DNA from 3 places in the Streptomyces sp. NPDC040610 genome. Region 2 is predicted to be linked to each of the others. Evidence: riboswitches for the same ligand, from Rfam matches in the RefSeq annotation. Region 2 holds a riboswitch; each other region holds the start of a gene.
What was found. Region 2 has a riboswitch for cyclic di-AMP ahead of ACZ6AA_RS35690 (transglycosylase SLT domain-containing protein). Riboswitches for the same ligand answer to the same signal wherever they lie in the genome.
Positions count from the first base shown of each region.

Region 1: another riboswitch for cyclic di-AMP. It lies ahead of ACZ6AA_RS20950 (transglycosylase family protein); the one in region 2 lies ahead of ACZ6AA_RS35690 (transglycosylase SLT domain-containing protein).
Region 3: another riboswitch for cyclic di-AMP. It lies ahead of ACZ6AA_RS11275 (C40 family peptidase); the one in region 2 lies ahead of ACZ6AA_RS35690 (transglycosylase SLT domain-containing protein).

Region 1 covers NZ_JBVIXA010000005.1:491,819-502,025, forward strand. Annotated here, with positions in the region: gene ACZ6AA_RS20925 (serine/threonine-protein kinase) at 1-1,108, shown strand, start outside; gene ACZ6AA_RS20930 (SurA N-terminal domain-containing protein) at 1,310-1,972, shown strand; gene ACZ6AA_RS20935 (nucleoside triphosphate pyrophosphohydrolase) at 2,012-3,007, shown strand; gene ACZ6AA_RS20940 (cytochrome P450 family protein) at 3,120-4,376, shown strand; gene ACZ6AA_RS20945 (LysM peptidoglycan-binding domain-containing protein) at 4,544-5,641, shown strand; cyclic di-AMP (ydaO/yuaA leader) riboswitch at 5,845-6,028, shown strand; gene ACZ6AA_RS20950 (transglycosylase family protein) at 6,033-6,758, shown strand; gene eno (phosphopyruvate hydratase) at 7,157-8,443, shown strand; gene ACZ6AA_RS20960 (FtsB family cell division protein) at 8,545-9,039, shown strand; gene ACZ6AA_RS20965 (DUF501 domain-containing protein) at 9,125-9,649, shown strand; gene ACZ6AA_RS20970 (Ppx/GppA phosphatase family protein) at 9,930-10,207, shown strand, end outside.
Region 2 covers NZ_JBVIXA010000016.1:849-11,055, forward strand. Annotated here, with positions in the region: gene ACZ6AA_RS35675 (hypothetical protein) at 1-31, shown strand, start outside; gene ACZ6AA_RS35680 (hypothetical protein) at 145-486, opposite strand; gene ACZ6AA_RS35685 (HutD/Ves family protein) at 1,145-1,741, shown strand; cyclic di-AMP (ydaO/yuaA leader) riboswitch at 2,557-2,715, shown strand; gene ACZ6AA_RS35690 (transglycosylase SLT domain-containing protein) at 2,718-3,443, shown strand; gene ACZ6AA_RS35695 (TolB family protein) at 3,941-5,056, shown strand; gene ACZ6AA_RS35700 (GNAT family N-acetyltransferase) at 5,064-5,537, opposite strand; gene ACZ6AA_RS35705 (serine hydrolase domain-containing protein) at 5,865-7,262, opposite strand; gene ACZ6AA_RS35710 (dihydrofolate reductase family protein) at 7,380-8,024, shown strand; gene ACZ6AA_RS35715 (hypothetical protein) at 8,456-9,292, opposite strand.
Region 3 covers NZ_JBVIXA010000002.1:1,125,667-1,135,873, reverse strand. Annotated here, with positions in the region: gene ACZ6AA_RS11320 (adenosylmethionine--8-amino-7-oxononanoate transaminase) at 1-1,282, opposite strand, end outside; gene bioB (biotin synthase BioB) at 1,275-2,450, opposite strand; gene ACZ6AA_RS11310 (8-amino-7-oxononanoate synthase) at 2,648-3,784, shown strand; gene ACZ6AA_RS11305 (DUF397 domain-containing protein) at 3,842-4,066, opposite strand; gene ACZ6AA_RS11300 (helix-turn-helix domain-containing protein) at 4,076-4,936, opposite strand; gene ACZ6AA_RS11295 (ATP-binding protein) at 5,199-5,630, shown strand; gene ACZ6AA_RS11290 (LysR family transcriptional regulator) at 5,709-6,620, opposite strand; gene ACZ6AA_RS11285 (LysE family translocator) at 6,799-7,467, shown strand; gene ACZ6AA_RS11280 (DUF6328 family protein) at 7,460-8,011, opposite strand; gene ACZ6AA_RS11275 (C40 family peptidase) at 8,115-8,588, opposite strand; cyclic di-AMP (ydaO/yuaA leader) riboswitch at 8,592-8,761, opposite strand; gene ACZ6AA_RS11270 (hypothetical protein) at 9,405-9,734, opposite strand; gene ACZ6AA_RS11265 (ATP-dependent Clp protease proteolytic subunit) at 9,742-10,207, opposite strand, start outside.

The sequences.
Region 1 (10,207 bases), on a different contig from region 2:
GCCGCGGAACGTGATGGTCCGCCAGGACGGCACCCTCACGATCCTCGACCTCGGCATCGCCTCGGTCATGGACACCGACACCACCCGCCTCACCCACACCGGCTCCCCGATCGGCAGCCCCTCGTACATGGCGCCGGAGCAGGCCATGGGCGGCGCCGTCGGGCCGTACACCGACCTGTACGCACTCGGCGTGCTCCTGCACGAACTCCTCAGCGGCGACGTGCCGTTCTCCGGCTCCACCGCCCTCGGGGTGCTGCACCGCCACCTCTACGAGCCGCCCCTGCCGGTGCGCAGGCTGCGCCCCGAGGTCCCCGAAGCCCTCGAATCCCTCGTCCTGCGGCTGCTCGCCAAGGACCCCCAGCACCGCCCCGCGAGCGCCCAGGACGTGTACGAGGAACTGGTGCCGCTCCTTCCGGGCCGCTCCGTGCCGACCGGCCGCCCCCTCGACCCGACCCGCCCGTTCCTGCGCCCGCACGCCCCCTGGCCCGACCGCGCCGCGACCCCCGCGCCCGCCCCGCAGACCCAACCGCCCGGCCCCGCCCGCGGCCAGGACGTCGCCGCCGCCGTCGACGAGGTCAAGCGCCTCCTCGGCGAGGGCCGCATCACGCAGGCCGTCGACACCCTCGGCGCGATCCTGCCGGCCGCCGCCGCCCAGCACGGCGAGCACTCACCCGTCGTCCGCACCCTGCGCAAGCAGTACGCGGCCACGCTCATGGACGACGGCCAGTACCGCCGCGCCCTGCCCGAGCTGCGCCGCCTCGCCGACCAGCGCGCCGCCGAGTCCGGCCACGCCGACCCGCAGTCCCTCCAGTTCCGCTACGAGGCCGCCCAGTGCCTGGAACAGCTCGGCGAACCGGCGGCGGCCCTCGCCGAGTACCGCACGCTGCTCCCCTATTACGAGAACCAGTACGCCACCGACGACATCCGCCAGTCCCTGGAGATCCGCCGCCGCATCGGCCAGCTCCTGCTCGCCCTCGGCGACCGCTCCGCCGCGCACGACACGCTGGGCCGCCTCGTGCTCGACGCCGAGCGGGTGCACGGCATCGGCCACCCGTTCCCGGCGGAGATCCGGCGGACGCTGCAGTGGCTGGGGCAGGTGCGGGGGTAGGGCGGGCCGTCCGAGGGCGGGCCGGGTCCTGCCGTGCGACGGCGGCACCCGGGGCCCGTCCTGTGGATCGCCCCCCAGCCGGTGCCCCAACTCCTTGCGAATCGTTGGTCGAATGGGTGGCCGAGCCGGTCACCACTGCCTACCATCGATCACCGCAAGACTTTGTGCAGCGAAGCACAATCTCTCCACCGGGAGGCCCACTTGCACCGCCGCCGTCGCTCCGCGCTCGTCCTCTCCGCCGCAGCCCTCGTCGCGGCCCCGCTCCTGACCGCCTGCGGCAACGACGCGCACCCCGGCGCCGCCGCGGTCGTCGGCGACCAGCGCATCACGGTCGCGCAACTGGAGAACCGGGTGAACGAGGTGCGCTCCGCACAGCGGGCCGCCCTGCCGGACGACAAGCAGTACGAGCAGGTCATCGCCAAGACCGGCGGCCTGACCCGCAGCACCCTGCACACCATGGTCCTGGACAAGGTCCTGCACCGGGCCGCGCGGGACGCCGGGGTGGGCGTCACGCGCAAGGAGATCCAGACCATGCGCGGCCAACTGGAGAAGCAGGCGGGCGGCAGGAAGGCCCTGGAGGCGGGCTGGCTCCAGCAGTACAGCGTCGCGCCCAAGCACCTCGACGACAGCATCCGCACGGAGATCGAGGCACAGAAGCTCGCCCGCGCCCTCGGCGCCGACATGAACGCCCAGGACGGCCAGAACGCCTTCTGGGCCACGCTGTCCAAGACCTCCAAGAAGCTCGACATCGACCTGAACCCGCGGTACGGCACCTGGGACGTCAAGACCAGCAAGCGCGCGGACCTGCGGACGCCGTGGGTGCGGGAGGTGTCGGGCGGCGGCTCGGCGCGCGCGGAGGTCTAGCAGCCGGGCACCGCCGGCGCCGCGGGCACTGTCAGTGGCATGGGTTACGTTCGAGGCGTGAACGAGATCGAGACCGGCCGAGTCGTGCTGCTCACCACCAGCCACCGCGTCGCCCCCGGCCTGCTGTCCTGGACGGCCTGGCGGCTGCTGCACGACGCCGACGAGGTCCTGTGCGCCGACGCCGCGCACCCGCAGCTGCCGTATCTCCGCGAGGCGGGCGTCGAGGTCAAGCAGGCCTCGCCGACCGCCGAGGAGCTGGTGCGCGCGTGCGCAGGCGGCCGCACGGTCCTCGTGATCGCCACGGCCGAGGGCGACCGCCCGCTCACGGACGGCCTGGCGCGGCTCGCGGGCTCGGGCCGGGTCTCGATGCCGGACCTGGAGCTGCTCCCCGGTTCGTACGACCTGCCGGGCGCCCGCCTCCTCGACCTGGTCCAGGTCATGGACCGCATCCGCGTCGAATGCCCCTGGTCATCCCGCCAGACCCACCAGAGCCTCGCGAAGTACGGCATCGAGGAGGCGTACGAACTCGTCGAGGCCATCGAGGACGGCGACACGGACGAACTCCGCGAGGAACTGGGCGACGTCCTGCTCCAGGTCGTCTTCCACGCGCGCATCGCCGAGGAGGACGAGGACGCGCCGTTCTCCCTCGACGACGTCGCGGGCACCATCGTGGACAAGCTGATCCACCGCCACCCCCACGTCTTCGGCGACGAGACGGCGACCACCCCGGAAGAGGTCAAGGCCCACTGGCTCCGCACCAAGGCGGTGGAGAAGCAACGCGACTCCGTCACCGAGGGCATCCCCCTCGGCCAGCCCGGCCTGGCCCTGGCCGCGAAGCTGTCCTCCCGGGTCCGCACGGCGGGCCTGACCGTCCCGCTGCCCACAGGGGAGGGCGTCGGGTACGAACTGCTCGCGATGGCGGTGCGCGCGGAGGCCGAGGGCGTGGACCCGGAGGCGGCGCTGCGGGCGGCGGCACGGGCGTACCGGGACGCGATCCTGGCGGCGGAGGGGGATTTCAGCCCGTCCGGCGTTTGAGGACGAGGCGCGGAGCGCCGACAGCGGGGGTCCAGGGGGCGGCAGCCCCCGGTTTCGGAGAAGGGGCGGGACTGGGGCGCACCGCGAGGCCACAGCCGGATACCGTCGATCCATGCACGACCAGCCCCAGCCAGCGCCCCCCGCCCCGGACCTCTTCACCTGGGAGTTCGCAGCCAACCCGTACCCCGCGTACGCCTGGCTCCGCGACCACGCACCGGTGCACCGGACCGAACTCCCCAGCGGGGTGGAGGCCTGGCTGGTCACCCGCTACGCCGACGCCCGGCAGGCCCTCGCCGACCAGCGCCTCAGCAAGAACCCGGCGCATCACGACGAGCCCGCGCACGCGAAGGGCAAGACGGGCATCCCGGGCGAGCGCAAGGCCGAGCTGATGACGCATCTGCTCAACATCGACCCACCGGACCACACCCGCCTGCGCCGCCTGGTGTCGAAGGCGTTCACGCCCCGCAGGGTGGCCGAGTTCGCGCCGCGCGTGCAGGAGCTGACGGACCAGCTCATCGACGGGTTCGCGGCGAAGGGCGAAGCCGACCTCATCCATGAGTTCGCCTTCCCGCTCCCCATCTACGCGATCTGCGACCTGCTCGGCGTCCCGCGCGAGGACCAGGACGACTTCCGGGACTGGGCGGGCATGATGATCCGGCACGGGGGAGGGCCCCGGGGCGGCGTCGCGCGCTCGGTCAAGAAGATGCGCGGCTATCTCGCCGACCTGATCCACCGCAAGCGCAACGACCCCGGCGACGACCTGATCTCGGGCCTCATCCGCGCCTCCGACCACGGCGAGCACCTCACGGAGAACGAGGCCGCCGCGATGGCCTTCATCCTTCTCTTCGCCGGTTTCGAGACAACGGTCAACCTCATCGGGAACGGTACGTACGCACTGCTCACCCACCCCGGGCAGCGTGCCCTGCTGCAACAGTCCCTCACCGACGGGGACACCGGCCTCCTGGAGACCGGCGTCGAGGAACTGCTCCGCTTCGACGGGCCCGTGGAGCTGGCCACCTGGCGCTTCGCCACCGAACCGCTGCGCGTCGGCGGCCAGGACATCGCCGCGGGCGACCCCGTCCTCGTCGTCCTCGCCGCCGCCGACCGCGACCCGGCCCGCTTTCCCGACCCCGACCTCCTCGACCTGTCCCGGAGCGACAACCAGCACCTCGGATACGGCCACGGCATCCACTACTGCCTCGGCGCCCCGCTGGCCCGCCTGGAGGGCCAGACGGCGCTCGCGACGCTGCTCCGCAGGCTGCCCGACCTGCAACTCGCCGTCGATCCTGAGGAGTTGAGGTGGCGCGGCGGGCTCATCATGCGTGGCCTGCGGACCTTGCCGGTGACGTTCACGCCGCCCGGCCGCTGACGGGGGACCGGCACGTTCCTGACGTACCGTCAAGACTGTGACTTTCACGTGATCTGCGCTGCATCGACTTGTGACTGACGTTCGACTGCGGCTACGTTCACGACGGCTCGGCACCCCTTGGCACCACGTGTCGCAGCTGTTCTTGTCGTCGCTCGAAAGGCACGTGCATGCTCTCCGGCCAAGGCCGTCACCGCCGTCCCCGCCAGGCCCCGGCGATCGTCGTCGCGGCGGGCGTCACGGGATCCGCCATCGCCATCCCGCTGCTCGGCGCCACGGGCGCGCACGCGGCCGACGCCTCGACGTGGGACAAGGTCGCGGAGTGCGAGAGCGGCGGCGCGTGGAGCGCCAAGGGCGACGGGTACTACGGCGGCCTGCAGCTGACGCAGGAGACCTGGGAGAGCTACGGCGGCCTCGCGTACGCGCCGAGCGCCGACCAGGCGAGCCGCTCCCAGCAGATCGCCGTCGCCGACAAGGTCCTGGCCGACCAGGGCCCCGCCGCGTGGCCGAACTGCGGCCCGGCCGCGGGCCTCAGCAAGGGCGGCGCGGCCGCCGACGTCGACCCGGGCCTCCCGGTCGCCCCGTCGAAGCCCGCGGAGCCGTCCGACGGCGCCACGGACTCCAAGGGCGACAAGGACGGCGAGAAGGGCGAGAAGGGCGAGGGGAAGGACGGCAAGGGCGCCGAGGACTCCGCCGACGCGAAGGGTGAGGAGCGCGGCGCGGACGCCGAGGACGGAAAGTCCGAGGAGACCGGCAAGCACCGCAAGCCCGACAGCGACAGCTCGGCCGGCAAGAGTGACGAACGCGACAAGAGCAGACAGAGGGGCGAGAAGGGCTCGGCGGACGAGGACGGCAAGTCCGGCGACCGCGGCACCACTTCGCCCGACGCCGAGTCCGAAGCGGGCCGTGAGCCGTCGGGCGCCGACGACTCCGCGGAGGGCTCCGAGGACTCCTCCGGCCTTCCCTCGGGCCGCCACCGCGGCTCCAGTGCCGACGAGGCGGAGAAGGGCGGCGCGGGCTCCGCGGGCCGCCACGCGTCGCGCGGTGAAGGGCGCGACGCGCGTGACGCCCGTGACCCCGCGGGCACCTACACGGTCCGCTCCGGCGACAACCTCTCGCAGATCGCCGACCGGCACGACCTTGACGGCGGCTGGTCCACCCTCTACGCCGAGAACAAGCGGACCGTGGGCGGTGACCCGGATCTCATCCTCCCCGGTCAGCGACTCGACCTGAGCGAGGAACAGGCCGCGGAGGCGGACCGGAAGTAGGCCTTGCGGAGCGGAAATTGACTGGCAGTTCGCGGTGAATGTCCGGTTTAAAGACGGTGAGAGGCAAGTGAGAGATGGGTCTCAGAAGCCCTGATCGTCTTTGAAATTCCGGTGATTGCCTGTCTACGGTCGTGACCGCTCGCCACAGCGGGCCCCGCCGGTCGGTACGCCGAATCCTGCCAACGGCCGGACGGGAACAGTCGTCGCTTCGAGCGCCGAAGGCAGGAGCGGGGGACCCAAGGTAAGCGCCGGGCCCACGCGTTGAGCGGCCAGTGGCCGCACGACGCGCAGGACCGGCTAGGGGTGAAGTCGTACGGAAGCCGTACGGCCGGGCACTCACCCGCCCGAACCCGACAGCTCACCTCGCAGGCGTCGGTGAGGGGATCACTCCATGCTGCTTTCCGGCAAGGGCAAGCACCGTCGTCCGTCCAAGGCCACCCGCGCGGCCGCCGTCGTCGGTGTCACCGGCGCTGCCGTCGCCGCCCCGCTGATGGCCGCCGGTACCGCGAACGCCGCCACCGTCGACCAGTGGGACCGGGTCGCCCAGTGCGAGTCCGGCGGCAACTGGTCCATCAACACTGGCAACGGCTACTACGGCGGCGTGCAGTTCTCCGCCTCCACCTGGGCCGCTTACGGCGGTACGAAGTACGCGGCCACCGCCGACAAGGCCTCCAAGGCCCAGCAGATCGAGATCGCCGAGAAGGTCCTCGCGGGCCAGGGCAAGGGTGCCTGGCCGAGCTGTGGCGTGGGCCTCACCAGCGCCCCGTACAACGGCGGCGGTGCCGAGAAGCCGCAGCAGCAGACGCAGCCCCAGCAGCAGGCCAAGCCCCAGCAGCAGCCGCAGCAGCAGGCTCAGCCGCAGCAGCAGGCCAAGCCGCAGCCGAAGCCGCAGCAGGCCGCCCCGCAGACCGAGTCGAAGAAGACCGTCCAGACCCCGACCGGCAAGGTCGTGAAGAAGGGCGACGGCGAGTACAAGGTCAAGACGGGCGACACCCTGTCCAAGATCGCCGACGAGCACGACGTCAAGGGCGGCTGGCACAAGGTCTACAAGCTCAACGGCGACATCATCTCCGACGCCGACATGATCTACCCGGGCCAGCAGCTGCACCTCAGCTGAGGCTGAGCCCGACCCGCGCCTGTCCGGCCCGTCCGGACAGCGCCCCCGCTCCGTCCCGCGGAGCGCCCCCGTCCCCACGGGTCTCCCTCGCCCCGGTGCGCGTATCCCCCGTACGCACCGGGGCGAGGTGCTGTCCGGGGCGGCCCTGCCGGGTGCCCCGGCGGCTCCGAAGTACGCCCAGGGCGAAGCTACCGACCGGTAAGAACCTGTGGTTCCGTCCTGATTCCCAGGGAATTGGCCCGATGGCCGTCCCACGGGGCGGGCGGTCGGCTGGCCGAAGCTCCCGGGCCCGTTAGGCTCAGGAGACGCAGGGCCGATGAAGACCATGCAAGCCATGCGCAAGCCCGCGCCCCCAGTGGTGCACGCCATGCGCCCCTAGCGTCACATCCCAGAAGGAGATGCTCGTGCCGTCCATCGACGTCGTCGTAGCCCGGGAAATCCTGGACTCCCGAGGCAACCCCACGGTCGAGGTCGAGGTCGGCCTCGACGACGGGTCCACCGGCCGCGCCGCGGTTCCGTCCGGCGCCTCCACCGGCGCCTTCGAGGCCATCGAACTGCGTGACGGAGACGCCAACCGCTACGGCGGCAAGGGCGTCGAGAAGGCCGTTCTCGCCGTCATCGAGCAGATCGGCCCGGAGCTCGTCGGCTACGACGCCACCGAGCAGCGCCTGATCGACCAGGCGATGTTCGACCTCGACGCCACCGACAACAAGGGCTCGCTCGGCGCCAACGCCATCCTCGGCGTCTCCCTCGCCGTCGCCCACGCCGCCTCCGAGGCGAGCGACCTGCCGCTCTTCCGCTACCTGGGCGGCCCGAACGCGCACCTGCTGCCCGTTCCGATGATGAACATCCTGAACGGCGGGTCCCACGCGGACTCCAACGTCGACATTCAGGAGTTCATGATCGCCCCGATCGGCGCGGAGTCCTTCTCCGAGGCGCTGCGCTGGGGCGCCGAGGTCTACCACACGCTGAAGAAGGTCCTGAAGACCAAGGGTCTGTCGACCGGCCTCGGCGACGAGGGCGGCTTCGCGCCGAACCTGGACTCCAACCGCGCCGCCCTCGACCTCATCGTCGAGGCCATCAAGCAGGCCGGTTACGTCCCCGGCGAGCAGATCGCGCTCGCGCTCGACGTCGCCGCGTCCGAGTTCTACAAGGACGGCAAGTACGAGTTCGAGGGCAAGTCCCGCTCGGCCGCCGAGATGACCGAGTACTACGCCGAGCTCGTCGAGGCGTACCCGCTCGTGTCCATCGAGGACCCGCTGTTCGAGGACGACTGGGCGGGCTGGAAGGTCATCACCGACAAGCTGGGCGACAAGGTCCAGATCGTCGGCGACGACCTCTTCGTCACCAACCCCGAGCGCCTGGCCCGCGGCATCGAGGAGGGCTCCGCCAACGCCCTCCTGGTGAAGGTCAACCAGATCGGTTCGCTGACCGAGACCCTCGACGCCGTCGAGCTGGCCCAGCGCAACGGCTTCAAGTGCATGATGTCGCACCGCTCCGGCGAGACCGAGGACGTCACCATCGCCGACCTCGCCGTCGCCGTGAACTGCGGCCAGATCAAGACCGGCGCCCCGGCCCGCTCGGACCGCGTCGCCAAGTACAACCAGCTGCTTCGCATCGAGGAGATCCTCGACGACGCGGCGGTGTACGCGGGCCGCAGCGCGTTCCCCCGCTTCAAGGGCTGAGCCGCTTCGCGGGCCAAGCCCTAGCCAGTCGTACGTACGTCCCCGTACTCGGTCCCGTACCGTGTGCGGGGACGTACGCGCGTACTGGGGAGGCGAGACACATGGCCGGGAAAGTCCGGGACAAGGACCGGTTCTCCACGGCGACCCGGCTGCGGCTGCTCGGCGAGCAGACCGCCGAGCGCGTCTACCGCTCGCAGACCAAGCGCCAGGCCCGCCGCTCCCGGCTCACCGGCCGGGCCGCGCTCCTCGTGCTCGTCGTGTGCTCGCTGGTCGTGGCGCTCGCCTATCCGATGAGGCAGTACGTGTCGCAGCGCGCCGAGATCGCCGAGCAGCGGCAGAAGCAGTCCGAGCACCGCGAGAACGTGGAGCGCCTGCGCGACGAGAAGGCCCGCTGGCAGGACGACGCGTACGCCGAGCAGCGCGTCCGGGACCGGCTGCACTATGTGATGCCGGGCGAGACCGGGTTCACCGTCATCGACCCGGCGGCCGCGGCGGACCACCGCGGTGACGAGGCGGCGGCGGACCGGCCCTGGTACGCGAACGTGTGGGACGGCGTAGACAGCGCCGACCGCGCCGAGCGGGGCGACGACGACTGACGTGTCCGCCCGCCGCGCCGCCCGTCCCCGCTACCTTGTCCACCCCTGAACCTCGCCGCAGAACCGAACGAACCGAAAGACAGGCATGCAGACGCCCCCGCCCCAGACCGAGCCCACCGCGCCCACGGACGCCGACATCGCCGCGTTCCAGGAGCAGCTCGGACGCCCGCCGCGCGGTCTGCGCGCGATCGCCCACCGCTGCCCCTGCGGCAACCCGGACGTGGTCGAGACGGCGCCGCGGCTGCCCGACGGCACGCCGTTCCCCACGACGTACTACCTCACGTGCCCGCGGGCCGCGTCCGCGATCGGGACGCTCGAGGCCAACGGCGTCATGAAGGAGATGACGGAGCGGCTCGCGACCGACCCCGAGCTGGCCGCCGCGTACCGGGCCGCCCACGAGGACTACATCGCGCGGCGCGACTCCATCGAGGTCCTCGAAGGCTTCCCCTCGGCCGGGGGCATGCCGGACCGCGTGAAGTGCCTGCACGTCCTTGTGGCCCACTCCCTGGCCGCGGGCCCCGGCGTGAACCCCCTCGGCGACGAAGCGATCGCCCTGCTGCCGGAGTGGTGGCGGAAGGGCCCCTGCGTGGGCAACGCCGACCCCGCCTGACCCGGCACCGGGGTCACCCGGCCCACCGCTCCGCGGCGGGCATTCCCCACCCGCCCACCCTTGCTACCTGCGGTGGGCCGTATCTTCGCCGTGGGCGGCTGGGCGGCTGGGCGGCTGGGCGGCTGGGCGGCTGGGCGGCTCGGCGGGCAGGCGCTCCCGCCCCCCGGCGCCCACGGGGCGACCCGCTGCTGTCGCCCCCCGCTGTGGGCAGCTGGGCCGCCAGGGGCGGCGGGTGGGCACAGCTCCGTCCGACGGCACCGTAACGACAAGGAGAACTCCGATGACCCGCGTGGCCGCCATCGACTGCGGTACCAACTCCATCCGCCTGCTCGTGGCCGACGCCGACCCCGGGACGGGGCAACTCGTCGACCTGGACCGCCGGATGGAGATCGTCCGGCTCGGGCAGGGGGTGGACCGGACGGGCAGGCTCGCCCCGGAGGCGCTGGAGCGGACGTTCGCGGCCTGCCGCGAGTACGCCGAGGTCATCAAGGAACACGGCGCGGAGCGCCTCCGCTTCGTCGCCACCTCCGCCTCCCGCGACGCCGAGAACCGCGACGA
Region 2 (10,207 bases):
GAATTTCCGTAGTAGGAAAGCATCACCGTAGGGTCTGGAGCTCGGTGATGTCGTTGGCCGGGCCAAGGCACACAACGAACGGTGAATCCCCCGGTGCCACTTCACTCTCAGCCTCCGGGGGATTCACCGCTGCTTCACGAGCTGTCACAAAATGGAGAGGGCGCAGGCAGGTGCCGCGTGACGGAGCCGTACCTGAGCAGCCAGGAGTGTACCGGTGCAGACTGCAATTCCTTGCGCGCCACCGATTCCCTTTCCTGAGAAGCAGCCGAAGAACCGGGCATCAGTGATTTCGTACCCCTTCAGTTCGAGGTACATCGTGCACTCGCCGATGCCACGGGCCTTGACCGGCTCTTTGGTCTGTTCGCTCTGCTTTGCGGCCTCGCGGCTCTTCGGACTTGCCTGCGCGGGTGCAGCCAGAACGGTGACGGCTACCACAGTCGCTATTCCGGCGGCTATGATGGCAATAATGGTGCGTAAACGTCCCATGTTCCCTCCAGATATCGATTTCTGCGCTCGGCGCACGGATACATGGCCGAGCTCTGGGAATAGAGTTCCTGACACGACCGCGCCCTTTCGGTCTGCTACAGAATTCATGCAAACCCTGACCGAAGTTGAGAGCTCGAACAGGGAAATCGGCCCGCGACTCGGGGGCGCGCTGGCCGTGGTGCTTCATCAGCAGACTCGTATGGAGAAGTCGACAGGTCGCCTCAGTGGTTCCACTATGTCGTGAGCATCCCGAGCGGTCATTGCCCATCCGCGCAGCCCGTTTGCCGATTCGTGCACGAGCAAGCCCCCGGTGCGACGGGGCGTAGGTAGCGCAGAAGAGGCGGCACAGGAATCTGTTTCTGAGTCAGTCGGCCTCGTGCGCGTGGAGCCAGTGCCCATGGGTGCTAAGCCTTTCGGCTAGGCGAATGCGAGCGTCTGGGCCTTCGTGGCCTGGTGTCCGCGGTTGGCGGGTCTGTGTCTTGGGCCCGGCGGTGAAGTGGAGCCTGCTCTGTGTATCTGGCTGGCACGTAGGCTGGCCTGGGGATCAGTGGTCACTTGTCTCGGCGTGCTTCTGCGGTCTGAGGGCACAAAGTCCGGGTGGCGGTGGTGAGGGTAATCGGGGCAGGGCGAGGGAAGCGGGAGGCGGCGGCGTATGGGCATGGATGTTCTGCACTGGAGCGGATACTCGAGCGTGCCGTGGAAGAACGGCGGTGGTGTGACCCGCGAGGTCGCATCGGGTGCGATGCGAGTGTCGCTGGCCTCGGTGGAGCCCGTGGACGGTTTCGACTGGCGGGTGAGCGTCGCGGACGTGGGCACAGAAGGGCCCTTCTCTTCCTTTCCCGGGGTCGATCGCGTGATCACCTTGGTCGAAGGGGAAGGCATGGTCCTCACCGTGGACGGCACACGACAGCCGGTCGCGCTGTTGGCCCCGTTCTCCTTCTCCGGTGACGCAGCGACAGGCTGCGAGCTGAAGGCGGGCGCGGTCCGCGACTTGAACGTGATGACCCGCAGGGGCCGGGCGACGGCGCATGTGCAGATCCTCCCCGTCATCGGTGTGCGGGCGGTCACGGTGGCGTGCACTGTGGGTGAGATCGTCTTTGTCATGGCGGTCACCGGAGGGATCAGTGTCACTGCACCGGGCGCACCGGAGGCTGTGCTCGGCCGTCTCGACTGCGTACGTCACGAAGGGCCGGGAGCGCTGGCCCTGTGCGGCGATGGCATCGTGGCCGAGATCAGGATCGCCCCGGCGCGCTGACGGCCCCGGTGCGCCTGCAGTGCTGGCGTGCTGACCGTACGGACCGGCCCGTTGTCTTGTGCGGGTTTCTGGGTGGTGTGTGTCGGCGTTGGTTTCGGCTGGTGGTGCTGGTCTGATGGGTCTCCGGGATGCTCGTGATGTGGCGTCATGCGCTGCGGGTCGAAGGGCTGTTGGACCGCGTGGAGCGCCGATGGTCCGGGGAGAGCTGCGCATACAGGTGGCCGGTGCGTCCAGGGTGCACCCGGTAGTTGTGGCATCGCGCTCTCAGTCTTCCCGTTGGCCGGTTTTCCCTATTGGTTATTGGTCTGATGGGTCGCCAGATTCTCCGTCTTCTTCGTTCTTCGGTGGATTCGATGGGGTTGATGGGCCGTTAGGTTCTGCGCAGTCTTCTGTCGTCGATGCCTCGTCAATTTCTTCTGGCTGGGTCCGGGGGAACCATCCATGCGTAATGTCCGTCTTTGCGCTGAAAAGCTGCTCCTTCGGGCATTGGTGGCGTACGGGAAGTGTCGCCTGCATTGCGGAAAGTGGGTACGAAATAGCGTGCTCTGATCTGCCGTCGGGTCGTATTCCAGCCCGTATGCCGTCCGGTGAAATGAGTCACACGGGGAGGCGGTGGCTTCGGGGGCTGTAGAGCGCGCTTCCGTTCTGCGCAAAGAAGGTTGGAGTTTTTGATCAAAGAAGGTGAGGGGCGGCAGTCGTCAGGAATGGGGCTCGTTCATTCCTTCTTTGAATTCTGCTCTTGTTCCGTCCGGGTTTCCTCGCCTAACGTCACCGTCAATCCGGATGGAACGCCGAATCCTGCCGCTGTCCGGAAACCTTCCTACCCACTTACTTACGCACGGCAGGAGCGGGGGACCCAGGTAAGACGCCGGTCCGGATTCCGGAGCGGCTCGGGGTGAAGTCGCGCGCCGTGCGACCGGACATCTCCCGTCCGAACCCGACAGCTCACCTCGTAGGCGACGGAGAGGAATTCGTCATGCCTGCAAAGGGAAAGCACCGCCGCCCCAAGTCCAGCCCGCTCAGCCGGGGCATCGCTGCCGCAGGCACGGGCGGGGCCGTGCTCGCGCTGCCGGTGCTCGGCGCGGCCGACGCTGCCGCGGCGCAGTCCGGGACGGTCGCCCGGCCCGCCGCGGCGCCCAGGACGTACGTCGTCGAAGCGGGTGACTCTCTCTCCAAGATCGCCCGGGAGCACTCCCTGAGCGGCGGCTGGGAGAAGCTCTACCAGGACAACCGCGGCACTCTGGGCGGCGACCCGGGGATGATCCGACCCGGTCTCAAGCTCACCCTCGGTGCGAAGGGTCCGGCCGGGCGGGCGGATCGGTCCGAGCGTGACAGCGCGGTCGCCGCCGAGCCCGCCGTTGCCCCGGCGAAGAAGTCCTACACCAACGATCTTGACGGCTGGATCAAGGAGTCGCTCGACATCTTGGCGCAGCATGGCATCCCTGGTTCCTACGAGGGCATCCACCGCAACATCATGCGTGAGTCCTCTGGTGATCCTCTGGCCACCAACAATTGGGACTCCAACGCTGTCGCGGGAACGCCGTCCAAGGGGCTTCTGCAGGTCATCGACCCGACTTTTGCTGCCTACCGTCTGCCCGGGACGTCGTTGGACAGCTTCGACCCGGTCGCCAACATCACCGCTGCCTGTAACTACGCGGCCGACCGGTACGGGTCGATCGACAACGTCAACGGTCCGTACTAGACCCCTCGGCCTGGCTCGCCCGCCGTGAGTACCTGTTCCTGGGCTGGGGCGCAGGGCGCAGTCCTCCCTCGCCGCGCAGTTCGTGGTCTGCGCCGCGCGGTTCGTTCAGGGGTGAGGTGGTGATCGCGGCGCCGAAGGGGCGGGGGGTGGTGTTGAGCAGGTCGGCGGGGTTCTGGGATCGGGTGATGAGGTGGTGGTGCAGGGGTGTTGGCACGGGATGTGGGGCGCCTTCTTCAAGGGTCCATGGTCCGTCGTGGCGGCCGGCGGGGTCCGGAACGGGCGTACGGGCGGTGGTGGTTGGGCGTTGGGCTCGCCGCGGAGCTCCCGGCACCCCGGACGGTACGCCGCTCACATGTGGCCCGAGCCCGCCTCGAGGGGCCGTGTGGAGCGTGTCGGCGTCGCGGTGCCCTCTTGACCCCACTGCGGCGTCGCGGTTGCATGCTTGCGGTCCTCCGGTGAGGAACCGGGGGAGAAACCGTGTTCTGACTGGGGGGAAAATGAGCGGGAAGACGAGCCGGAGCGCTACCAGACGTGTCCGGGCCGGGCTGAGCACGGCGGTCGCGGTCTGTGCGGTCACCGTGCTGCTGGCCCAAGGCGCCGCGGCCGAGCCCTCACCCGCGTCCGGGCCCGCGGGCGGCCACGCGACCGGTGTCGAGAGGATCAGTGTCGCCGCCGACGGCACCCAGGCCGATGGCCATTCCTCCCACGCCTCGATCACGCCCGACGCACGCCACGTCGTCTTCTCCTCGTCGGCGAAGAACCTCACCCCCGACGGCACGACGGGAGACAGCCGGGTCTACGTCCGCGACCAGCAGACGCGGCAGCCCCGGCAGATGGGTGCCCTGCCCCCGCTCCAGCCCCCGGTGATCAGCGGTGACGGGCAGTACGTTGCCTATCCGGTGCAGTGGATGAACAACGTGCGGATCCGCCAGTACCAGGTGAGCACCGGCAGGACGGTCTCCGCGGACTGCTCGGCCTACAGCTGCAACCAGCCGGTGCTGAACGCGGACGGCCGCTACACCGCCCTCGTCGTCCACCTCAGGCAGCCCTCCCCCAGCCAGCGCATCGAGGTCCACGACGGGAGCACCGGCGCCAAACACACCGTCGCCCGCCTGGAGCACACCCAGCCCTCCAGGCCCTCCCTCAGCGGCGACGGCCGCTATGTCGCCTACCAGGACGCCAAGTCCCAGGACGTCTTCGTGTGGGACCGCACCGGCGCCACCATCGGCCCGATCGAAGGTCCTTCCCAGGCGGCGGCACTCGTCCAGCTCAGCGACGACGGCAGCAAGGCCGTCTACCTCTCCGGCACCGACACCTACGTCCACGACGTGCCCTCGGGCACCGCCCAGCTCGTAGCGGGCGTGCGGGGTGTGGCCATTGATCCCACGGGCCGCTACCTGCTGTTCGCCCCGCACGGCACGAGCGGGCCCTCCCTCGTACTGCGCGATCTGCGCACGGGCACCGATGAGACCGTCGCCGACCAGCCCGCCGCGGCCGGGACCGACGCGGTCAGTGCTGGCGGGCGTGAGGTGGTCTTCCAGTCCGCGGCCGACGACATCGTGCCCGGTGACACCAACAACACCTCAGACGTCTTCGTCCGCCGTCTCCCCTGACCGCTCGTCACGAGGGAGGGCGTAGGGAGGGCGTGTGGTCCCGGGGCGTCTTTGGGGCGGTCCGCACGGTCTCACTGGCCGGTCCGCGGGTGGGTGCAGCGCATTCGGATCTTTCTGTTGTTCTCTGCGTGCCGGGCCGCCTCCCGTGCCGGGCCGCCTCCCGCGAACCGTGCCGCTCGTAGAAGGCGTACGCACGGGTGTTGACCGCGAGCACGTCGAGGAGGAGGTCCTGGCCCCGCCGGGCCGCGGTGTCGAGGAGGGACCGGAGCAGCTGCGCGCCGGTGCCCTGTCCCTGGTAGTGGGGGTGGAGCTCGATCCGTTCCCGGTAGATCTCACGCGCGCGGTCCTCGACGGCCGGTACGCCTGCGTCAGCGCCGTCGACGGTGATGATCTGCCGTCGGCCGGGGTCGAACCCGCAGTCGTGACAGGTGCGTTGGTCCTCATGGTTCCAGCCCCGGACCGCCGCGGCGTAGTCATCCATGGCGGCTTTGTGGAGCTGGAGACAGAACTCGCTGTCAGCCGGGTCCGCCGGCCGCCGGACAACTGCATTCATACGGTGACCTCTCCTGGATGCTCTTCGCCGAGCAGGCCGTGTGCGGCCAGTCCGCGAGAGATCATGACCGGCCCGGTCCGGGGGGAGGGAGATCGGGCGCGCCGGGTTCTCGGCGCGGCACGTGCGGTCCGGCAGCAAGAGCCGCCCTGTCCCGTCCAGGGCGGCTCTCGGTGTCGCCTGCGCAGCCCCGGTGCCGGAGAGAACCCCCTGCGGCGGCGCTGCGGGGCCCGCGATCGGGCCGGGCCACCCTGGGGGCTACGGTGCGGCGGTCTTCGGCACATAGGAGCGGATCTCGTCCGCCACCAGCTGCGCGGCCCGGTCCGCCTCGCCGCCGACCAGCCGGGTGCGGGTGAGCGCGAAGGCCAGGCCGCGCTCGCGGTCGGCGAAGGCGATGCTGCCGCCGCTGCCGTGGTGACCGAAAGCCGTCCGCTCGCCGCCCATCTCGGGCAGCCCCAGGAAGTAGCCGAGCCCCTTGGCGAACCGGCCCAGGAGCATCCGGTCCTTGCCCTGGACCGCGGCCGCGGTGACCTCCTCCAGGCGCTCCGGTGAGATCAGGCGCACGCCGTCGACCTCACCCAGGAGCGCCGCGTACATGCGTGCGGCCGCCCGTGCGGTGGTGGTGCCGCCCGCCGGGATGTCCGCGAGCAGGTAGTCGCGGCGGTTGGCCAGGCCCGCGGTGGTCCACACACCGCGGTTCGGCACGACGAAACGGCGGAAGGGCACGGACGGGGGAAGGTCTTCCAGCCAGGCCGCCCAGTTGCCCTCCACCAGCGGTGCGAGACGGGGAAGTTCCGCTTCGGGAAGGCCGAAGTACAGCTCGTCCGCGATGCCCAGCGGCTCCGTCACATACCTGCGAAGGGCCTCGGCCGGAGCAAGGCCGGTGATACGGCGTACCGGCTCGCCGAGGATCCAGCCGAACGTCCAGCCGTGGTAGCCGCTGTCCGTGCCCGGCTCCCACAGCGGAGCAAGGTCCGCGACGACGGCACACATCGTGTCCCAGTCGCACAGCTCGGCCGGGGTGATACCGGGCGGGAGCTGCGGGATCCCGATCCTGTGGGCCAGGGCGTCACGCACGGTCGCCCGGCCCTTGCCATGAGCGGCGAACTCGGGCCAGTAGCGGGCGATCGGGGTGTCGTAGTCGATCAGGCCACGCTCCGCGAGCACGTGCACGAGCGTGGCCATGAAGCCCTTGCCGGTGGAAAAGCTGTGGATCAGCGTGCCGGGCGCAAGCGGCACCGGAGCCACCACAGCCGCCGTGGCCGCAGCGGACGAAACCGGAGCGGACGAAACAGCCGCCGTACCCGCAGCGGACGAAGCCGAAGCGGACGCCGTGGCCGCCGTAGCCGGAGCGGCCGTCGCCGCATCGGCCGTCGCCGCATCGGCCGTCGCAGCCGAAGCGGCCGAGGCCGGAGCGGCCGCCGTGGCCGGAGCGTCAGGCTCCGGTGACCGGCTCCCGGGCGGATCGTACGTCCCCGCACAGGACGAGACGAGCTGCTCCCCGTCCACGTACACCGCCACCTGCAGACCGCTCTCCGCGCCCGACTCCACAAGTGCCTGCAGGAGGCCGTCGAGGCGGGCCCGGACACCCGCACTCACATCGCGACTCACGCCCGCATCATCGCACCGACGAGCTGGCGCAGACACGCGCAGCACGCCACCGGGGAGCCCGGTTTCTGGCCGGCCACGGATACGGCCCGGCCACGGATACCGCGATGAGTTTCACCGGCCCGGCCAGTCTCACCTCCGCTGTCGACAACACAGGAGGAACACGTGGCTCAGCTGCTGAGAGTCCAGAACTTCAACGTCTCAAGTGACGGAATCGCCGCCGGTGAAGACCAGACCCTGGAGAGGCCCTTCGGCCATGTCGAGCCCGAGAAGCTGTTCGCCTGGGCCGGCGCCACAGCGAGCTGGCCCATGCGCACCGCTCCCGGGGGCAGCCGGGGCCTGGACGACTACCTGACACGGGACTACGACCGCAACATCGGCGCCGAGATCATGGGCCGCAACAAGTTCGGACCCCAGCGCGGTCCCTGGCACGACCATCAGTGGCAGGGCTGGTGGGGCGACCAGCCCCCCTTCCGCACCCCGGTGTTCGTCATGACCCACCACAAGCGTCCCTCGTTCACGCTCTCCGACACCACCTTCCACTTCACCGACGACGACCCGGCCACGGTCCTCGCACAGGCGCGGGAGGCCGCGCAGGGCAAGGACGTCCGCCTGGGCGGCGGGGCAACCACCATCCGGCAGTTCCTCGACGCCGACCTCGTCGACACCCTGCACGTGGCCGTCTCGCCGATGAAACTCGGGTCCGGCGTCCGGCTCTGGGAGTCCCCCGACGAGCTCCTCGACCGGTTCCACCTGGACATCGTCCCCAGCCCCAGCGGCGTGACACACCACCTGTACTGGCGCAAGTAGCCGAATCTCAAGGCCGGCCCCCGGCCCGGCCACTCTGGCGGTCAGGGCTGCCCGGGAAGCACACCACCAAGCCGCACCCCTGGGGCGGTCAGCCGATCCTGGCGGGTTCCTCGGCTCCTGCCCGGGTCGAGGCGACCCGGGCAGGAGCCGGTACCGGTCCAGTCCCATCTATCCGAACGCGTCAGCGCACAGGAGATCGACGCAGCCCTAGCGGGCGACGGTCCTGTCGAACCGCCTCACCGGCTCCGGCCCCACCACACCCAGCTCCCCCTCCGCGTCCGAGAAGAACTCCCCGGACCTATATCCGCGCGCGGCGGCGCGGGCCGTGTGGACGTCGCGGACTTCTCCGCGAACCAGCACGCGCACGGCGGGGCTCATCGCAGACCTGCAGGGCCGCCGCCGGAAGCCGCCGCATCTTCGCCCACCGCCAGTCACGCGTCCTCAGACGTGAAAACGGTGAGCGGGAAGGCTGCGGCGTCTTCCGCGGGCCGTGACAGGTACAGGGCGGTGTGGAAGTAGCCCTCGGTCTCCTTGCCCCGGGGATCCTCGCCCGCGGCCATCACCGCCGTGAGGGCATACCGCTGCTCGCGCGCGCTGGTGAAACGGCGTTGCGGATAGCTCGGAGCAGCCGCCCGCTCAGTGACAAGGCCATACGGTGCAAAACCGTCAGCGATAGGGCGGTAGGAGCCGGTGCGCAGCACGAACGCCGCGACCCACACCGGTTCGGCAGCAGCGGCGAGAAGCGGCTGGAACGTGCGCGGGGACAGGAAGCTCGCTCCGCCCGTGACAGTGACCACAACGGCTGGCCGCACGGCGCGCAGGAGCGCGGGGGTGGGCGGAGCCGTTTCGAGGTTCTCGGTGAAGCCGTCGTCCAGCAGACCGACAGCGAGAGCGTAGGAGACCGCGTTCGCGGCGATGTCGAGCCCGACCACCCGGTACGCCTCAGGACGCCGGTGAGCCGCGTAATAGGCACGGTCCCACTCGATCAGCTCCGCCGTGCTCAGCGCCGCGGCCCGCGGGGACGTGTAGTGGGCATACAGATCCTCCAGGGTGAGATCGTGGTTGAGAAGAGCCGCGTTGATGCCGTACGAGCAGCAGATATCCAGCACAGTGACCGGAGCCACGGCCCGGGCGCATCCCGTACGGGCGGCGGCCAGACGCCGGAACACCCCCTGCGCATGGCCAGGCGTCTGATAGTCCCAATGACCCAGGAGACGGAAGAAACGCCTGGGGTCCGGCTGGTCGTACACCTCGTCGAACGAGGTCATCTCCCTCTGACCCCTCTGACCCCTCGAGTCCCTCTGGTGATCCCTCTGGTCCCTCTGGTCCCTCTGGCCGCGGACGGACGGCGCGACAAGTGCGGCACTCTCCCGGTCTCCTTGGCCGTAATGCCGCGCATGCGTCATCGCAGTGTCCCTTCCCTGCCCCGGGCCGCCCCTGCACCACGGCAAGGAACACCGAAGAAATACCGCCTGACCGGGAGACAGGGAAGAGAGCACCTGCAAATCCAGCCACAAACCCACGAACCCGTCCGGAGAACCCGGCCGGCGACCGGAACCACGGCAACCCACGACAGGGCAACCGCCCCCGCCACCCAGGGGCATGAACTCCAGCACCACCCCCCTGCCCCCTGCCCAGCCTGTCCCTCATCCCCGTCCAGGCCGCTCCGGACACCTCCACGGCACACGCCGAACTCAACGACGTGACCGGTGAAGCCGCCGCCGTCTCAGCATCAGACACCGGCCCCCCAGCCCCTCTCCGAGACCGTCCAACCCGCAGGTGTACCGCAGACGTCAGCGGTACCAGGCCAGTACCCGTGCGCGGGCAAGAACGCTACGGCAGGGACGGAGAGCCCGGCGCACGCCTGACAACCCACGGGTGTACACGGCCCGTTCACACTCCACGGACACAACCCCAAGCCCGCCACCCACACGGACACAACCCCAAGCCCGATACCCCCCTCGGCACTGGAACAACGTCGCCTCCATGCCATCACGCGCAACGACACATACAAAGACCGCGGCAGCAAAACCACCCAGATCTCGACCAACTCACGGAAAGCCACCGACACCAAGACACACCAAAGCATGCCGGAACACCCCAACAAACCCAAAACACACCAAACCCCTGGACTCGACCTCAGACACCCTGCTCGCCTGACGCGCGGCTGTGGGCACAGGGCG
Region 3 (10,207 bases), on a different contig from region 2:
ACACCGCGCGACCGATCTGTGCCACGTCCGCGTCACCCGTGACGAACGGCGGCATCGTGTAGATGAGGTCGCGGAACGGCCGCACCCACACGCCCTCCCGCACCACCGCGCTCGTCGCCGCCTCCATGTCGACCTGGTGGTCGAGCTGCACGACACCGAGCGCGCCGAGGACCCGTACATCACGGACGAAGGGCAGCTCGGCAGCCGGGGCGAGCGCGGCCCGCAGGCCCGTCTCGACGCGCTTGACGTCCGTCTGCCAGTCCTTGCCGAGCAGCAGGTCGATGGAGGCGTTGGCGACCGCCGCGGCGAGCGGGTTGCCCATGAACGTCGGCCCGTGCGCGAGCACCGGCACTTCGCCCCGCGCGATGCCCGAGGCGACCCGCTCGGTGCACAGCGTCGCCGCCATCGTCAGATAGCCGCCGGTCAGGGACTTGCCGAGGCACATCACATCGGGCGTGACACCCGCGTGGTCCGCCGCGAACAGCGCGCCCGTGCGGCCGAAGCCCGTCGCGATCTCGTCGAAGACGAGCAGCACGTCGTGCGCGTCGCACGCCTCGCGCAGCGCGCGCAGATAGCGGGGGGAGTGGAAGCGCATGCCGCCCGCGCCCTGCACCACCGGCTCGACGATGACGCCCGCGAGTTCGTGGGCGTGCTGTCCGATCACGTCGTGCAGATGCTGCGCGTACGCCTCGTCGTAGGTGTCGAAGCCCGCCGGGGGCTGGTCCGCGAACACCTGCTGGGGGAGCACGCCCTGCCAGAGGCTGTGCATGCCGCCGTCGGGGTCGCACACGGCCATGGGCTGCCAGGTGTCGCCGTGGTAGCCGCCGCGCCAGGTCAGCATCCGGCGCTTCTCGGGCCGCCCGAGGGAACGCCAGTGCTGGAGGCACATCTTGACCGCGACCTCGACGGACACCGAACCGGAGTCGGAGAGGAAGACATGCTCCAGGCCGTCCGGCGTGAGGTCGACAAGTCGCTTCGCGAGCCGGACGGCGGGCTCGTGCGTGAGCCCGCCGAACATCACGTGGCTCATGCTGTCCAGCTGCTCGCGCACCGCGTCGTTCAGGACGGGGTGGTTGTAGCCGTGGATGGCCGACCACCACGACGACATGCCGTCGACCAGCTCGCCGACGCCCGCGACGCGCAGCCGCACGCCGTGCGCGGACTCCACGACCAGCGGGTCCTGGCGGCCGGGCATCGGGCCGTAGGGGTGCCAGACGTGCGCGCGGTCGAGGTCGAGGATCTCCTTGACGTCCAGGCCGGACGCCGAGTGTGCGTCAGGCATTGGGCGCCACGTCCGTTCCGGCGCCACGGCGGCGTACCGCCACCAGGTCCGTGCGCGGCCCCGGCGTCGCGGGCGCCTCGGCCTGCGCGGCGGGCGCCGTGGCCTCGGCGGGAGTCTCGTCGGCGGTGTCCTGCGAGCCGCAGACCGAGCCGCAGCCACCGCCCCTGCGGTGCTCCGGCAGCGTCACCTGGTCCGTGGTCTCCACCTCGAACCCGGCGTCCGCGATCATCTCCAGGTCGGCCTTGCCGGCCTGGCCCTCGCTGGTCAGGTAGTCGCCGAGGAAGATCGAGTTGGCGAGGTGCAGGGCGAGCGGCTGGAGCGTGCGCAGGTGCAGCTCACGGCCGCCCGCGATGCGGACCTCGATGTCCGGGCAGACGAACCGGACCATGGCGAGGATGCGCAGGCAGCGCTGCGGGGTGAGGTTCCACTCCTTGGCGAGCGGGGTGCCCTCGAAGGGGATCAGGAAGTTCACCGGCACGGAGTCCGCGTCCAGCTCGCGCAGCGCGAAGACGACGTCGACCAGGTCCTTGTCGGTCTCGCCCATGCCCGAGATCAGGCCCGAGCAGGCGGAGAGCCCGGCCGCGTGCGCCTTCTGCACGGTGTCGACACGGTCGGCGTAGGTGTGCGTCTTGGTGATGTCGCCGTACGTCGCCTCGGACGTATTGAGGTTGTGGTTGTAGGCGTCGGCGCCCGCGCCGCGCAGGCGCTCCGCCTGGCCGTCGGAGAGCAGGCCGAGGCAGGCACAGACCTCGACGCCCTCGTTCTGCTCCTTGATCGTCTTGATGGTGTCGGAGACCCGGTCGACGTCCCGGTCCGTGGGCCCGCGGCCGCTCGCCACCAGGCAGACCCGCTTGGCGCCGCCGGCGAGCCCGGCCGCCGCGGCCTTGGAGGCCTCGTCCGGCTTCAGCCAGGTGTATTTGAGGATCCCGGTCTCCGCGCCGAGCCGCTGCGAGCAGTACGAGCAGTCCTCCGGGCACAGGCCCGACTTGAGGTTGACCAGATAGTTGAGTTTCACCCGTCGGCCGAACCAGTGGCGCCGCACCTTTCCGGCCGCCGCCACCACGTCGAGCAGGTCCTCGTCGGAGGTCGCGAGCACCGCGAGCGCCTCTTCACGGCTCGGCAGTTCCCGCCGAAGCCCCTTGTCCACCAGCGTGTTGAGCAGATCCATGGCGCCGATCCTGACGCACGCCGGAGTTTCTGACCATGGAGATTCCGTACAACAGAAGCATCAGGAGGTGTGGGTATTGCCACACCATGGCCCGGTGGTGCGGCCGCTAGGGTCTGTGCACTGTCTACAAACACCCCGGTCCGTACGTCCCGTCTGCGCACGGCACGTACGTCGACCCGTGACGCCCCGGAGGTCCCATGGCTGGCTCGCCGTTCGACTGGATCGACGAGCAGGCGCGGCTGCGTGCACAGGCGGGCCTGGTGCGCACGCTGCGTCCGCGCCCGGCCGAATCCGATCTGCTCGATCTCGCCGGAAACGACTACCTGGGACTGACCCGGCACCCGGAGGTCACCGCCGCGGCCGCGGCCGCTGCCCGGCGCTGGGGTGCGGGCGCCACGGGCTCCCGCCTGGTGACCGGCACCACCGAGCTGCACGCCGAACTGGAACGTGAGCTGGCCGACTTCTGCGGCTTCGAGGCGGCCCTCGTGCTGTCCTCCGGTTACGCGGCGAACCTCGCCGCCGTCACCGCGCTCGCCCCGCACGGCTCGCTGATCGTCTCCGACGCGGGCAACCACGCCTCCCTGATCGACGGCTGCCGCCTCGCCCGCGGCACGACCCAGGTGGTGCCGCACACCGACCCGGCCGCGGTGCGCAAGGCGCTCGGCACGCACGAGGGGCCCGCGGTCGTGGTGACCGACTCGGTGTTCTCCGTCGACGGGGACGCGGCGCCGCTGTCCGAGCTCGCCGCCGTCTGCCGCGAGGCCGGGGCGGGCCTGGTCGTCGACGACGCGCACGGGCTCGGGGTGCTCGGGGACGGCGGCCGTGGCGCGCCGCACGCGGCCGGGCTCGCGGGGTCCGCCGACACCGTGGTCACGGTCACTCTGTCGAAGTCGCTCGGCAGCCAGGGCGGGGCCGTGCTCGGCCCGGCCAAGGTCATCGCCCACCTGGTCAACGCGGCCCGGACCCTCATCTTCGACACCGGGCTCGCCCCGGCCGCCGCCGGTTCGGCGCTCGCCGCCCTGCGCCTGCTGCGCCGCGAGCCGGAACGGGCCGTCCGCGCGCGGGCGGTGGCCACGACGCTGCACGAACTCCTGACCGAGGAAGGGCTTTCGGCGGTACGTCCCGACGCCGCCGTCGTCTCCGTGCGCGCGCCGTCGCCGGAAGCAGCGGTGCGCTGGGCGGCCGACTGCCGCCGCGAGGGTCTGGCCGTCGGCTGTTTCCGCCCGCCGTCGGTTCCCGACGGCGTCTCACGGTTGCGGCTGACCGCACGTGCCGACCTGAGCGACGCACAGGTCGCCGAAGCCGTCGCCACGATCAGCCGCACCGCACCCTGACTCCTGAGATCTGGCACCTGAGACCTGGGTCCAGGGTCCGGCGCTCTCACCCGGGCTTCACCGAAGGGCGTCGATGAAGTCCTCCCAGGCGGCAGGGGAGAAGAGCACGGCTGGACCCGCCGTGTCCTTCGAGTCGCGCACGGCGAACAGACCGGCGAGCGGTCCGGAGCCGAGCGGCGCTGTTTCCACGCAGTTGTTCATTCCATTGCTGCGGCTGCTGCGCCGCCACCGCGCGTCCCTGAGAGACGTGCTGGAGGGAACGGACCGAGGCAGTGCAGTCATGGTGCCTCCTTACGCGCCGTCACCTAACCCGGCGATGAAATCCATTGAATCCTGAACGGAAAGCGCCTGTCCCTGAAGAGAGTTGAAGGCGTCGGTATACGCCTGAAGGTCTTCTTTCCGTTCGAGGTAGAGGCTACTCGTCAAGTGGTCGAGAACAACCACATCCAGATCAGAAATGTTCGGAAAGGAGAGAATAACGAAAGATCCGATGAGTCCGATGTGCTCGCCGGAGACGAACGGCAGCACCTGGATGCGTACTTGAGGAAGGCGCGCCGCCTCCAGGAGCCGCCGCAACTGCCCGGCGAGGACCTCGGGACCGCCGATCTGACGCCGGAGCACCGCCTCGTCGAGGATCACGCTGAGCCGCAGCGGCGGCTCGCTGCGCAGCACGTCCTGCCGCGCGAGACGCACCTGCACCAGGGCCCGCACCTGCTCCTCGGGCAGCCCGCCGAGCGCGGCACGTGTCACCGCGCGGGCGTAGTCCGGCGTCTGCAGCAGACCGGGGACCACGGTGGTCTCCAGGGTGCGCACCCGGCAGGCCTGTGACTCCAGACTGATGAAGTCGCGGTACGCCGGGGGCAGCAGACCGCGGTAGGCGTGCCACCAGTGGTGCCGCCCGTTCTCGTCCTCCCCGCCCGCGAGCACGACCAACAGCTCGCGCAACTGCGGATCGTCGACCTCGTACGCCTCCAGGAGCAGTCGCACGTCCGAGGCGCGCACCCCGGAGCGCCCGGTCTCGATCCGGCTCACCTTCGACTGGTGCCAGCCGACCCGGGCGGCCGCCTCGCCGCTGGTGAGTCCGGCCTGCCCGCGCAGCGCGCGCAACTCCGCGCCGAGCTTGCGGCGCCGCACCGCGGGACCGTACTGCATGTCCGTCTCCTTCCGGACGTCCGCGCCAACCGTACGGGACAGCGGGAGACTGTAGAGGAAGCGCCAGTGTTGCGCCCAAATACGGTCTGCCGTCGCAGAGTTCACCGCTTCGAGCGACAGATATATGCACATCTCGGTGGATCGCCGCGCGTCACCGGCCCAGGAGTGGCACTCTGGCGCGAAGCACCAGTTCCGGGACTGTCCTCGAGTTCTTCCGCCACGAGTCGGAGTCCGGTCCCGGTGGGAAAGGGACAGTGTCGCCATGGCAGACCTCCAGGAAGCATCAGTCACTCTGCCGAGCGATCCTGTCTCGGTCGCAGCCGCCCGCAGGTATGTGGCGGACACCTTGTCGGAGTGGGGCCTTCCGGCCGACGCCGATGTCGCCGACACGGTGCGGCTCATCGTCTCCGAACTCGCCACGAACGCCGTCCAGCACACCCTCGGCCAGTCCCCGACCTTCACCGTGGACGTGCAGCTCGACCGCGACGAGCAGCTGCGCATCGGCGTCACGGACAGCCACCCGCGCTTCCCCCGGCGCCTGCCCGCCGCCGTGCAGCAGGACAACGGCCGCGGCATGGTCATCATCCGCTGGCTCACCGCCGAGTGCGGCGGCAGACTCTCGGTCTGTCCGACGGCGGAGGGCGGCAAGACGGTCTGGATCACCCTGCCGTGGTCGGTGCCGGTCCAGAGTTGACGCCCCGCGGTACGCGGCGTGCGGGCCCGCGGGCACCACAGGCGCGCGGGGCCGTCGGCGGCCGGGGCACGCGGTGCCTCAGGTGGCCGAGCGGCCGAACGTCCCCCGCAGCAGCGCGCGGAACGTGTCCGCGGCCGGGCTCGACTCGCCGGTGCGGTGGCCGACCCAGATGGTGCGCCTGAGGTCACCCGGCTCCAACGGCCGGACGCCGACCGGCGTCGCCGCCGTGCGGGCCACCATCTCTGGGACCACCGCGGCGCCGAGACCCGCGCTGACCATCGCGCACACCAGCGCGTAGTCCGGCGTCTGGACGAGCACGGCGGGCGCCGCCCCCGCCCGCGCGAGCGCCGCCTCCACGCCCTGCCGCGGCGGATGCGCCGGCGCCATGCTGATCAGGGGCTGGCCGGAGAGCTCGGCGAGCGGCAGCCGCCCGGTGCCCGCCGTGAGCGCGTGCCCCGGCGCCGTCACCAGCACCAATTCCTCGACGAGGACCGGCTCCAGGGTCACGGACGCGGGCGGCGCGGGCAGCTCGGCGGGTTCGTACGTGTGCGTCAGCGCCACATCGGCGTCGCCCGCCGCCACCGCGGCCACGCCCAGCGGCGGCTCGTAGCCGGTGACCGTCAGCTCGACGTCCGGATGCGCCCGGCGGAACGCCGTCAGGGCGGGCGGCAGCAGATGGATGCCCGCCGTCGTGAACGTGGCGACCCGCAGGCGCCCGCCCGACAGGCCCACGAGCTGCGCCAGCTCGTGCCGGGCCAGCTCCATCTCGTCCAGGACACGGCGGGCGCGCGCCAGGAGCAGCTCGCCCGCGCCGGTGAGCCGCGCGCCCCGGTGGTGCCGCACGAGCAGCGCCGCCCCCGCCTCCCGCTCCAGCTTGGCGAGCTGCTGGGAGAGCGCGGGCACCGTATAGCCGAGCCGTTCGGCGGCGCGGGTGATGGAACCGGCTTCGGAGACCGCCACGAGCGCCGCGAGCCGCGTCGGGTCGTACATGCCGTGCCTCTTCCTGTGGCCGTGGCCCGCCGTCCTGCCGCGGTACCCGGACGCCGTCGCCCCGCCTTCCGGGACCGCCGCCGGATCCTACCGGCAGCCCAGCCTAAACAGATGCTTAAGGAAGACGCAGAAGATCTCAAATACCTGCTGAAGGCTCACCCGCGGCAGAGTGGCCGTCATGGACGCTCAACTGGTCGCCTTCACCGGCGTCGCCGCAGGCATGGTCGCCATGCCCGGCGCCGACTTCACCGTCGTCGTACGCAACGCGCTCGCCTCCCGCCGCGCCGGAGTGCTGTGCGCGCTCGGCATCGCGGCGGGACTCCTGGTGCACACGGCGCTCGCCGTCGCCGGGGTCGCGGCCGTACTCGCGGCCGTGCCCGCGCTGTTCCGCGCGCTGCAGCTGGTGGGCGGCGGTTATGTGCTGTACCTGGGGGTGCGGGCGCTGCGGGCGGCGCTGCGGTGGGAGGGGCGGCCGGGTGCGGGGGAGAGGCAGGACAGGGAGGCGGCTGCGGGGGAGGAGGGTGTGCGGGCGGTGGCCGGTGGGCGCGGCGGTGGTCTGCGCGAGGGCTTCCTCACCAACGCCCTCAACCCCAAGGCGTCCCTGACGTTCCTGAGCGTGCTGCCTCAGTTCGTGCCCGCGGGGAGCCCCGCGATGCCGCGCACACTGCTGCTCGCCACGATCGTCGTGGCCTTCGCGCTCCTGTGGTTCCCGGCCGTCGCGCTGCTGGTGGACCGGGTCGGCCGTCGGCTGCGCGAGCCCCGCGTCGCCAGGGCGATCGAGGGCGGCACCGGGGTGGTGCTCACGGCGCTGGGCCTGGCGCTCCTCGTGGAGCCGTTGTTCACGTAGCCCCATCGGACGGGCCGTCGCTCTGTTGCTGCCGTCGCGCGACCGTCCACGGGAGCAGCGCCCACAGGCCACCGGACACCAGCAGCGTGGCCCCGGCGGCGCAGAAGGCGCCGGTGCGGCTCGCCGCCACGTCCACGACGAGCAGGACCGAACCGGTGAGCGCCAGGGCGAGGACGGCGAGTCCGGCCCCGGCGAGCCGCGACGACACCTTGACGACGAGCGGCTTCGCGCCGCGCCCGAACAGCCCCCGGTGCAGTGCGGCGGGTGCGGTGAACAGAGCGGCCGCGAGGACGGCGAGCAGCAGCGTGGTCACGTACGTGGCGCGCTGGAGGGTGTCGAGCGAGGGGAAGCGGGGGGTGAAGGCGAGTGTGAGCAGGAAGGCGAAGAGGAGCTGCACGCCGGTCTGAGTGACCCTCAGTTCCTGGAGCAGCTCGAAGAAGTTGCGGTCGGCGCGTTCCAGCGGGGTCTCGTCGCGGCCTCGGCTGGCGTCGTGCGCGGCGGTGCCCGCTGACCGGGGGCCGTCGGTGGGGACGTTTTCGGACATGCACTACGAGTATCCCGGGCCGCCGCGAAGCACTCCTCGCGTCGGCCCGGTCACGCCCGGACGGCGGTGCCTGCCCGAAGGCGCCGTCGTCCGGGCACTCAGGTCAGCGGACTCGGCCGTACCAGACGCTGTTCGTCCAGATCTTCTCGAGGCGTACCACCGTGCCCCGCTTCGGGGCGTGCCAGATCTTGTTCTTGCCGGCGTAGATGCCGACGTGGTAGACGTTCCGGCCGGAGTGGAAGAACACCAGGTCGCCGCGGGTGCGGTTGCCCTTGGAGACATGGCGGGTCTTGTTGTACTGCTGCGCGGCGGTTCGCGGCAGCTTCTTGCCCACGCGCTTGTACGAGTAGAGCGTGAGGCCCGAGCAGTCGAACCGGCGCGGCCCCACGGCTCCGTAGCCGTACGGGGAGCCCTTCTTGGAAGCCGCGATCTTGAGCGCCTTCGTCCCGTGTGTGGCGGCCTCGGCCTCGGAGACCAGACCGGGTGCCACGATGGTGCCGCCCACGGCGGCGAGCGTGAGTGCCGATGCGGTACCGGCCCTCGTCAGCAGCGACGGAACACGATTCAGCGCAGTCATGCGCAACCCTTCGTCAGCCGCCTGTGAAGGATGACCTGTCGGGTTCGGGCAGGCGAAGATGCCCGGTCGCGTCGCGACTTCACCCCAAGGGCCGGCCGGTCTCCCGGACGGTCCGCCTTGCTGGGTCCTCCACTCCTGCCGATGCACAGATGTCGACCGGGCATCCGGGTGGCGGCAGGACTCGGCGTCCACCCGGACCGCCCCGCCGCCTGTGGCGGGGGCTTGTCGTCGGAAGGGATCTTCACCCGAGAGTGGCCAAAAAACCGAGCCGAATCGGCTGTATGTGAGGCTCCTCACGACTGACCCGTTCGGGTGGACAGAGCCGGAAAGGGACCTGGATCACAGTCGGAGACGATTGCCCGAACAGCACTGGAACGTCCGGTTCCGGCTGCCGCGTAAGGGAGTTGTGCAACTCCAGGGGCACACGCGTGCGAGTGTTTCCTACGCTGAAAGAGCTACCACCTCTGGTCGCACCCCGGTCTGGACCGGAAGTGGCGCGACACCCGTCCGCGCGGCCCGCACCCTCAACGTGCGGACGGCGCGGACGCGCTGAGGCCGTGGCGCTCCGACGGGCGTCCGGTGCGACGGCGCACCTCGGGTGCGCGGACGCGAAGGAGAGGGTGCGGCGCGGCGCGGGGCGGTGGGGGACCGGCAGGCTCGGCCTCGACGGCCCCCGTCAACTCGTAGCAGAAACGCTTGGCCGACTCGCCGTTTATAGGTGCCTATAGGTGCGCTGTTCATGGGGGCGCTGTTCAAAGGGGCGCTTCATCGGTGCGCTTCATCGGTGCGCTCACCCCACCCCCCGGGGCTGATCGGTCATCCACCCGTCGGTGGCGCCTCCTCGCCGACCGCGGGCGGCGGCACGGTCACACGCGCGGCACGTCGCTCGCCGTCCAGCGTGCGCAACGCCCGGGCCAGCGTCGTCGTGTGGACCTCCGCCTCGCCCCGCTGGTGCATCAGCGTCAGGGCGTCCCGCAGCTCCGTCGCCCTGCTGACGAGGGCTTGTGCGGCGCGCAGGCCGCCGTACGTGTGCTCCGCGCGCGCCGGATTGATGCGGCCGACGAGGTCCACGACCGCGAGATAGGCGTCGATCAGCTCGCCCTCGGCGCGGGTCAAGGCGGGCAGCGGCGGCAGTTCGGGCAGCACCCGGGCCTCACTCGGCGGTCGTGGTCGTGGCCCCGCGGTTCGGTACGACCCGGTCCACCAGGCCGAACTCCACCGCGGCCGCGGCGTCCAGGACGGTGTCGCGCTCGATGGCCGCCGCGATCCGCTCGGCGTCCTGCCCCGTGTGGCGCCCGAGCATCTCCTCCAGGAGTGCGCGGGTGCGCCGCAGTTCCTCGGCCTGGATGACGAGGTCGGTCGGCTGGCCCCGCAGCGCCTCGGCCAGCGCGGGCTGCTGGAGCAGCACCCGGGCGCCGGGCAGGATCGACCGCTTCCCCGGCGTGCCCGCGGCGAGCAGCACGGCGGCGGCGGACGCGGCCTGGCCGAGGCACACGGTCTCCACGTCGCAGGTCGTGAACCGAAGGGTGTCGTAGATCGCCGTGGCCGCGCTGAACGAGCCGCCGGGCGAGTTGATGTACAGCGAGATGTCCCGGTCGGGCGCGAGGTACTCCAGGTGC